DNA from 3 places in the Anaerostipes hadrus ATCC 29173 genome. Region 1 is predicted to be linked to each of the others. Evidence: predicted binding sites of a transcription regulator. Region 1 holds the regulator's gene; each other region holds the start of a gene.
The links. The regulator HrcA, encoded in region 1, represses chaperone genes, less so after heat shock. The targets are predictions, from matches to a motif close to TGTTAGCACTCNNNNNNNNNGAGTGCTAACA.
Positions count from the first base shown of each region.

Region 2: the regulator HrcA is predicted to act here: its motif matches at 1,964-1,994, upstream of QUE18_RS09370 (co-chaperone GroES).
Region 3: the regulator HrcA is predicted to act here: its motif matches at 1,332-1,362, upstream of htpG (molecular chaperone HtpG).

Region 1 covers NZ_AP028031.1:1,125,939-1,129,225, reverse strand. Annotated here, with positions in the region: gene dnaK (molecular chaperone DnaK) at 1-797, opposite strand, end outside; gene grpE (nucleotide exchange factor GrpE) at 847-1,467, opposite strand; gene hrcA (heat-inducible transcriptional repressor HrcA) at 1,442-2,476, opposite strand; gene QUE18_RS05475 (hypothetical protein) at 2,639-2,974, shown strand; gene QUE18_RS05470 (leucine-rich repeat domain-containing protein) at 3,034-3,287, opposite strand, start outside.
Region 2 covers NZ_AP028031.1:1,944,456-1,947,742, forward strand. Annotated here, with positions in the region: gene groL (chaperonin GroEL) at 1-1,579, opposite strand, end outside; gene QUE18_RS09370 (co-chaperone GroES) at 1,642-1,914, opposite strand; gene QUE18_RS09375 (PTS sugar transporter subunit IIB) at 2,087-2,572, opposite strand; gene QUE18_RS09380 (PTS sugar transporter subunit IIA) at 2,569-3,000, opposite strand; gene QUE18_RS09385 (glutamine--tRNA ligase/YqeY domain fusion protein) at 3,029-3,287, opposite strand, start outside.
Region 3 covers NZ_AP028031.1:1,852,975-1,856,261, forward strand. Annotated here, with positions in the region: gene QUE18_RS08965 (carbamoyl phosphate synthase small subunit) at 1-340, opposite strand, end outside; gene QUE18_RS08970 (epoxyqueuosine reductase QueH) at 614-1,246, opposite strand; gene htpG (molecular chaperone HtpG) at 1,475-3,287, shown strand, end outside.

The sequences.
Region 1 (3,287 bases):
TGTTTTGGTCCTTCAGCTGTTGCTGTGATGAATGGCAGGTTGATGTTTGTTGTTGTTGCAGAAGATAATTCTTTCTTAGCTTTCTCTGCTGCTTCTTTTAATCTCTGCATTGCCATCTTATCTGTTGATAAGTCAACACCTTCCTGTTTCTTGAATTCATCTAACATATACTGTGTGATAACGTTATCAAAGTCATCTCCACCTAATTTGTTATCTCCTGCTGTTGATAATACTTCGATGACACCATCACCGATCTCGATGATAGATACGTCGAATGTACCACCACCTAAGTCATATACCATGATCTTCTGTTCTTCTTCATTATCAAGTCCATAAGATAAAGCTGCTGCTGTTGGCTCGTTGATGATACGTTTTACATCAAGTCCTGCAATCTTACCAGCATCTTTTGTTGCCTGACGCTGAGCATCATTAAAGTAAGCTGGAACAGTGATAACTGCTTCTGTTACTTTCTCTCCTAAGTAGTTTTCAGCATCTGATTTTAATTTCTGTAAGATCATTGCTGAAATTTCCTGTGGAGAGTATGCTTTGTCATCGATCTGAACTTTGTAATCTGTTCCCATATGACGTTTGATAGAAGCGATTGTCTTCTCAGCGTTTGTAACTGCCTGACGTTTTGCAGGTTCACCGATCACACGTTCTCCTGTCTTTGTAAATGCTACTACAGATGGTGTTGTTCTCATACCTTCTGCATTTGTAATAACGGTTGGTTTTCCACCTTCCATAACTGCTACACAACTGTTTGTTGTTCCTAAGTCAATACCAATAATTTTACCCATGATCTATGTCCTCCTAAGATTTCTTCTTATTCTATATATAATATAAATATTAGTTAGCTACTTTTACCATACTATGGCGCAGTACATTTTCTTTGTACATGTAACCTTTCTGTAATTCTTCTGCAACGATGTTCTCACCGAACTCATCATCTTCGACATGCATCACTGCGTTATGAAGATTTGCATCGAATTCTTTTCCTTGTGCATCCATTGGTGTTACTCCCACATCTTCCATTACAGCGACAAACTGTTTATAGATCTGTTCGATTCCTTTAACGAATGCGGAGTCTTTCTCTTCTTCGGATACGGCTTCTAAGCCTCTCTCGAAGTTATCAATAACTGGAAGAAGTTTTTCTAAAACTCCCATTGCTCCCATATCATAACGCTGTGTAGCTTCCTTTGCTGTACGCTTTCTTGCGTTCTCAAATTCAGCCATCAGTCTCTGATATTTGTCTTTCCAGTCAGCTACGGACGCTTCTAATTCTGCAATCTTGTCATCAGCGGCTGCTTCCTTTGTCTCTTCTGTTTCTTTGGAAGCTTCCTCTTTTGTTTCTGTATCTTTTATATCTTCAGCAGTCTCTTCTGCGTTCTTTACTTCTTCGTTGATGTTTTCGTTTTTCTTACTCATCACATCACTTCCTTTCTTAAGATTTGTCTTTAAAAATATCATCTAATTCTTCAGTGAGGTTCTTTAAAGTCTTAACAACTTTCTTGTAATCCATTCTCTTCGGTCCGATGATACCAACGGTACCTGTACCTCCTTCTGCAAGCTCATATGTTGCAGTTACGATACTACAGTCCTTCATATTCTTAACCGGAGATTCTTCTCCGATATAAACCTGGATCCCTGTATGATTATCAGAATCTGATTCCAAAGTAGAATCAACCAGTTTCGTCAGTGCCTTCTTCTCAACTAATGTATCAAGAAGTTCTGTTGCCGTATCCGGATTCCCAAGCTCCGGATATTTTAAGATATTGGTCGCTCCTCCTGTGTAGATTTCCATATGATCTGCATCATGGATCGCTTTGGCAATCTCTTCAAGAATCCGTTCTAACACATCCTGTCTGATCCCTGCCTGCTCTCTCATCGTCTGGATCAGTGCAAGGTTGATATCTTGTAATGATAATCCTTGTAAAAATGTATTCAACAATACATTCAATTTCAGAACATCTTCATTCGAAAGCGGTTCTTCTACCTGGATCATCTTGTTCTTTACGATATTGCCTTGTGTAACGATCACTGCAAGCAGATGTTCGTGATCCACCTGAGACAGCTGCACAAATTTCAGTGTTACATTCTGATAATGTGGGGAAGAAACCATCGTTGCATAATTCGTGCTGTTTGCCAATGCATTGGCAACCTGTTTTAATAAGACTTCCATCTTATCAACTCTCTGAATCAATGCCTGTTTCTCTTCGTGTTCGCTGTCACGTTCCGTCATCAGCTGATCTACATAAAAACGATAACCTGTGTCGGAAGGAATTCTTCCTGCGGATGTATGAGGCTGTAAGATATATCCCATATCTTCCAGATCTGCCATCTCATTACGGATCGTTGCTGAGCTTAAATTCAACTCAGGATGTTTGGCAATGGTTCTTGATCCTACCGGCTCACCAGTTTCAAGGTAATTGGCGATAATCGCTTTCAATATTAACTTCTTACGATCATTTAACTCCATATCTTCGCCTCCTGTTATTAGCACTCATTTATATCGAGTGCTAACATCTATATTTAAAGTAGCACTTTCGCATTTTAATGTCAACCTTTTCTTTCAATTTTTTTGAAAATTTGTTCAGTTTTTTTCTTCTCTGAATAGAATGTACAAAAGGAGGTACTTTTCATGCATAAAAATACGGATTTTCATATAGAACAAACTCGACTTAATGATACATATCGAAAATTAAATTCTGGTAATGATTTTTCTTCCTATATAAATGAGCAAGAAAACCAATCACCAACATACTGGTCTTTTTTAAAATTAAGAATTGGCTTTTCTATTTTGTTTTTATTCTTTTTAATCGCATGCTTTAAGACTGCTTCTGCCAAAGAATTCAAAAAAATTCAATCTGCTTTTTCCCACATCAACCAGACCGATTCCTACAGTGAGCATATTCTAAATCAATTTGATTTAAATTTCTCATCATGCATAGATAATCTTCACAAAAAGAAACGCTAGTTTTGGCAAAATACCAATCTAGCGCTTCTTTGTTTAAATACTTCTTTTCATTTTTCTTACTATAACTGCAGATAAGACCATCTTCCGTAAACGTTCTTCTTATTAATTGTCTGATATGGGCGAACTTTAATATAGAGGGTTTTCTTCTTATTCTTTACATATGTTGTAGCATTTGACACATTTTTCTTGACCATTACTGTTTTCAATACTTTTTTAAATTTCTTGTCAGTACTGAATTTTAACTGATAACCATTAGCTCCTGATACTGGCTGCCACGTTGTACGAACTTTATTATTTCCATTCTTTCTGGCTA
Region 2 (3,287 bases), 820 kb from region 1:
CTTCTTCTTTGATGTTCGCAACAACTGATTCTGTTGTTAATAATGTAGAAGCTACGGATGTTGCATTCTGTAATGCGCTTCTTGTTACTTTGGCTGGATCGATGATTCCTTTTTCTACCATGTCTACGTATTCTCCATGTAATGCATCGAATCCTTTTCCGATTTCTGCTTCTTTTACTTTATTGACGATCACAGCTCCTTCAAGACCTGCATTGACTGCGATCTGGAATAATGGTGCTTCTAATGCTTTGAGGATGATGTTTGCTCCTGTCTTTTCGTCTCCTTCTAAGTCTGCTACTTTCTCAGCTGCTTTCTTAGATGCATGGATATAAGCAGATCCTCCACCGAAGATGATTCCTTCTTCTACTGCTGCTTTTGTTGCTGCTAAGGCATCTTCCAGACGTAATTTGCTTTCTTTCATCTCTGTTTCTGTTGCTGCTCCAACACGGATCACTGCAACTCCACCAGATAATTTAGCTAATCTTTCCTGTAATTTTTCTTTGTCGAATTCAGATGTTGTTTCTTCGATCTGTGCTTTGATCTGTCCAAGACGTGCCTGGATTGCATCTTTATCTCCTTCACCGTCTACGATGACTGTGTTTTCTTTTTCAACTTTGACAGATTTTGCACGTCCTAACTGATCTAATGTTGCGTCTTTTAATTCCAGACCAACTTCTTCAGAGATCACTGTACCACCTGTTAAGATAGCGATATCTTCAAGCATTGCTTTTCTTCTGTCTCCATATCCAGGTGCTTTCACTGCACATACAGAGAATGTTCCACGTAATTTGTTAACGATCAGTGTTGTTAATGCTTCACCTTCGATATCTTCAGCAATGATCAGTAATTTCTTACCACTCTGTACAATCTGCTCTAATAATGGAAGGATTTCCTGAATATTAGTGATCTTCTTGTCTGTGATCAGAATATATGGATCATCTAATTCAGCAACCATTTTTTCCATATCTGTTGAGAAATATGCTGATAAATATCCACGATCAAACTGCATTCCTTCTACTAAATCTAATTCTGTTTTCATTGTTTTAGATTCTTCGATCGTGATAACTCCGTCGTTAGATACCTTTTCCATAGCATCTGCTACTAATTCTCCAACTTCTTCGTCTGCTGCAGAGATTGCTGCTACTTTCGCGATCTGATCTCTTCCTGTAACTTTGCTACTCATCTCAGCAATTGCTTCAACAGCTGCTTCTGTCGCTTTCTTCATTCCTTTACGAAGAATGATTGGGTTTGCTCCTGCTGCTAAGTTTTTCATTCCTTCGTTGATCATTGCCTGTGCAAGAACTGTAGCTGTTGTTGTACCATCTCCAGCAACATCATTTGTCTTAGTTGCTACTTCTTTGACTACCTGAGCTCCCATATTCTCAAATGGATCTTCTAATTCGATTTCTTTTGCGATCGTTACACCGTCATTTGTGATCAGTGGTGCACCAAAAGATTTGTCTAATACAACGTTGCGTCCTTTTGGTCCGATTGTAACTCTTACTGTATCTGCTAACTGGTTAACTCCTGCTTCCAGTGCTTTTCTTGCTTCAATTCCGTATTTAATCTCTTTTGCCATGATCTTCATTACCTCCGACTAAATTTTTTAATGAAATTAAATAATTGTGTATTATAATAAAACTATTCTACAACTGCTAAAATATCATTCTGTTTTACGATGATATATTCTTCATCTTCTAATTTTACTTCTGTTCCTGCATATTTAGAATAAATAACTTTCTGTCCTACAGAAACTTCCATCTTCACATCTTCTGTTCCAGGTCCAACTGCAACAACTTCTGCTTCCTGTGGTTTTTCCTGTGTTGCTGTTGTAAGGACGATTCCTGACTTAGTTGTTGTTTCTGCTTCCAGCTGTTTTAATACAACTCTATCTCCTAATGGTGTTAACTTCATAATGATATTACCTCCTAAATATATTAGAATTATTGTTCTTTTTATCTTTTGTTAGCACTCGCTTATATCGAGTGCTAACTCTATGTTCTTTAGTATAACACCAGACAAAAAAAATGCAACCCCCTTTTTATAAAAAATCCATAAACTGAGATTGCATTCTTTGGTATTTTACTTATTCTTTGATGTATTTTTTTGCTTCTTCTGAACTTCTTGTTGGAACAGTCTGGAAATATACATGTACATGTTTTTTGATCAGTTCATGAATAGCTTCCATCTCCATGGCATCACACGCAACTCTTCTTGCAACTGCTTTACGTTCTCCACGAATTCCCATACCTCCGATATTAAGCTGATTGATCTTGATTCCTCGTTTGATCAATTCTTCAAATACCAGTGGGGATTCTGCAATTACGATCACCCGCTCTCCATCAAAGGATGGGGCTTCTTTTAATTTCTCCGTTGCACGATCGATCCCATATACATGAATTATAAGGCCTTGGGGCGCCATCTCTTTGATCACTTTGCTTCGGAATTTATCCTTCGCCACAACATCATCTACAATAATGATCCTGTTCGCTCTGACTTCCGGCACCCATAATGTCAAAATCTCCGTATGTATGAGCCTGTCATCAACTCTCGCTAATACAATGTTTTTCATTCTTCTACCTCCTTATATAATTCACGCACATCTTTCACTGTCTCTGGCGCTGCCTTAAGAAGATCTTTGCACACCTCTTGTGCGCTCTTTCCCGCGTAACGTCCCATAACTACTTCCATCATCAACGGAAGATTGATTCCAGTTACGTGGTAGAGATCGTATTCTGACATTAAAGAAATGACCGTATTAAACGGACTTCCATAAAACAGATCTGTTAATATAAGGACTTCTTCTCCTTCTGATGTCTGTTCAATACTCTCTCTGATCTTCTCTCTCAAAGTATCCACTGATTCTTCTGGTTCAAGCCCAAATGCCTCAAGGTCTTCCTGTTCCCCTGCGATCATCTGTGCTGTATCCACAAGTCCTCTTGCATAACTTCCATGAGATACCACGATTACCTTCATCAATTTTCCTCTCTTCTCTCTCATCACATCTTGCCTGTTACGACAAATTTGATTAATTTGGTTTGTAAGAACTCTTTAAGCTTACAATTCTATTAAATACCATGTGTTCTTTTGTAGAATCTTTGGAATCTAAACAGAAATATCCTGTTCTCATAAACTGGAAACTGTCTTCCTTATCATATTTCTCTAACTCAGGCTCTACATATGCTTCCTTGATCACAGTCAGTGAATTTGGATTCACATTAATACTTCCATCTTCATTATATACACCTTTTTCTTCATCTACAATGTTTTCATATAGACGGATTTCT
Region 3 (3,287 bases), 730 kb from region 1:
TTGTGTCAACACCACAAATACCTGGAATGTCATGTTCTTTCAGATAATCTTCTAAGTCTTCTTCTCTTCTGAAGTTGCTTGAAGTTCTTGAGATTTCTCTTACGATAAAGGCTGAGTGCCAAGGTTTTTCAGATTCGATGTCCTCTAGACATACTCCATAATTTCCTATCAGTGGGTAAGTCATTACGACTCCCTGTCCCTGATAGGAAGGATCTGTTAATACTTCTAAATAGCCTGTCATGGAAGTATTAAATACGACTTCACAGATCACTTCTTTTTGGGCTCCAAAACTTTTTCCCTCAAATACGTGTCCGTCTTCCAATATCAAAAATGCGTTCATGTAATTTTTCCTCCTAAAAAGTCTCTTTCATAGGGTTGTATTTTGTCAGGAAGAACTAACTTCCTATTTATAAAATAAGAGTTTTGCCAAAACCCTTGATTTTATATAAAAAAAAGAAATACCCTAAAATAAAAATTACAAAGCTAAGTATTGGAAATTCAGCGATCTTGTCCTTCCAATACCCAAGTTATTTTTTATTTCAGAAATATTTCTCTACAAATTGTAAAAATTTTATCATATATTTTTTGTCGTTGCAAGTACTTTTTTGTATTTTTATATGTTTTTTTCTTTATGCATCCGCTCTTCACTCTCTCTTTTAGAAAAAACACATCCGCAGAAATTCTGACGATACAAATTATATTCTTTCGATAATTGAATAGATCTCTGATAACCACCTTTCTTTTTAAAATCAGATGGAAGAAATCTAACTCCTGCTAATTCTCCTGCTTTCTGTCCAAGTTCATTCAGCCATGCAGCATTTTTTAATGGACTAATCGTAAGGGTTGTTGTGAAATAATCATATCCACCTTCTTGGGCAAGTTTTGCCGCCTGATCCAATCTTAATTTGTAACAACGATAACATCTCTTACCACCTTCTGGTTCCTGTTCATAGCCCTTTGCCATATCAAAAAAAGTCTGCGGGGCATATCCAGCATCGATCACTTTAATAGGAAGATTCATTTCACTGACCAGACGCTGTTGTTCGTGGACTCTTTTTTCATACTCTTCTTTGGAGTCGATATTTGGATTGTAGTAGTCAATGGTGATATCAAAATATTGGGAGAGATATTCCATGACATAGCTGCTACATGGCGCACAGCAACTGTGGAGTAATAGGGTTGGTTTGGTTTCTCCTAAGTTTTCGATTACTTTATCTAATTGTTTTTGGTAGTTTATTTTGTTCATTGGCTGTCTCTTTCTGATTTTGTTTTTTACTGTTTTCTTTCTATTATACTAGTATTTATATAAAAAGAAAACACCGGCAGTTAATTGTTAGCACTCTTTTTTCATGAGTGCTAATTTTTACTTGACTTTTATCAACTTTGGTTCTACAATACTCTTTGTAAAAGTTCTATTTGGCATAGAACACTTGATTAAGATCATAATATTTTTAGATAAAGGAGTGTACAAATTATGGCAGAAACAAAGGGAACTCTTTCCATTAACAGCGATAATATTTTCCCAATCATTAAGAAATGGCTTTATTCCGATCACGATATTTTCTTCCGTGAATTAATCTCTAACGGATGTGATGCCATCACAAAATTAAAGAAATTAGATATGATGGGAGAATACAATTTCCCAGAAGGACATAAAAACAAAGTTGAAGTTATCCTTGATCCTGAGAAGAAAACTTTAAAATTCATCGATACTGGTCTTGGTATGACTGCTGATGAAGTTGAAAAATACATCACTCAGATTGCATTTTCTGGTGCAACTCAGTTCTTAGAACAGTACAAAGACAAAACAGAAGGTGACCAGATCATCGGACATTTTGGTCTTGGTTTCTATTCTGCATTTATGGTAGCGGACGAAGTTACGATTGACACTCTTTCTTATAAAGAAGGAGCAGAACCTGTTCACTGGACTTGTGATGGTGGTACAGAATACACAATGGCAACAGGTACAAAAGAAACGGTTGGTACAGAGATCACTTTATTCTTAAATGAAGAAAGCACAGAATTCGCAAATGAATACCGTGCAAGAGAGATCATCGAGAAATACTGTTCTTTCATGCCAACAGAGATTTTCTTATCTGTAGAAGGTGCCGAACAAGAATTTGAGACAATCCCAGAAGATCAGGTAAAAGACGATGATGTCGTTGTAGAACACATCCATGAAGATGCAAAAACTGAAGAAAAAGAAAACGAAGACGGTACAAAAGAAACTATAGAAGTTTCCCCTGCAAAAGATCTTGTTAAGATCAATAAACGGCCTGTTTCTTTAAGTGATACACATCCTCTTTGGAATAAACGTCCAAATGAATGTACTGATGAAGAATACAAAAACTTCTATCACAAAGTCTTCCATGACTTTAAAGAACCATTATTCTGGATCCACCTAAACATGGATTACCCATTTAACTTAAAAGGTATCCTTTACTTCCCTCAGATCAATACAGAATATGATTCTATCGAAGGAACAATTAAATTATATAACAATCAGGTATTTATCGCCGATAACATCAAAGAAGTCATTCCTGAATTCTTAATGTTATTAAAAGGTGTGATCGATTGTCCTGACCTTCCACTGAACGTATCAAGAAGTGCTCTTCAGAACGATGGATTCGTGAAGAAAATTTCTGATTACATCACAAAGAAAGTTGCTGATAAGTTAACTGGTATGTGCAAGACAGACCGTGAATCTTATGAAAAATACTGGGATGATATCAGTCCATTTATCAAATTTGGATTCATCCGTGACCAGAAATTCGCAGATAAGATCAAAGATTACATCTTATTTAAGAATATGGAACATAAATATGTAACATTAAGCGACCTGGTTCCAGCTCCTGCAAACGATGATGATGTGACAACTTTATACTATATCACAGATGAAGTTCAGCAAAGCCAGTATATCAATATGTTCAAAGAACAGGATATGGATGCTGTCATTTTAAATCATAACATTGATTCTGCATTTATCACACAGATCGAACAGCAGAATCAGCATATCAAATTTAAACGTATCGATGCGGATGTCGAAGATGCCCTTAAAGAAGATGTAGATGAAAAAGAATTAGATGAAATCAAGACTTCTTTAACTGACCTGTTTAGAAAGACTTTAAACAAAGAAAACCTTGAAGTTCACGTTGAAAAATTAAAAGATGCAAAGATTTCTTCTATCATCACTTTATCTGAAGAAAGCAGACGTATGCAGGATATGATGAAGATGTATGCAATGCCTGGTATGGACCCTAATATGTTTGGTGCTCCTGCACAGGTTC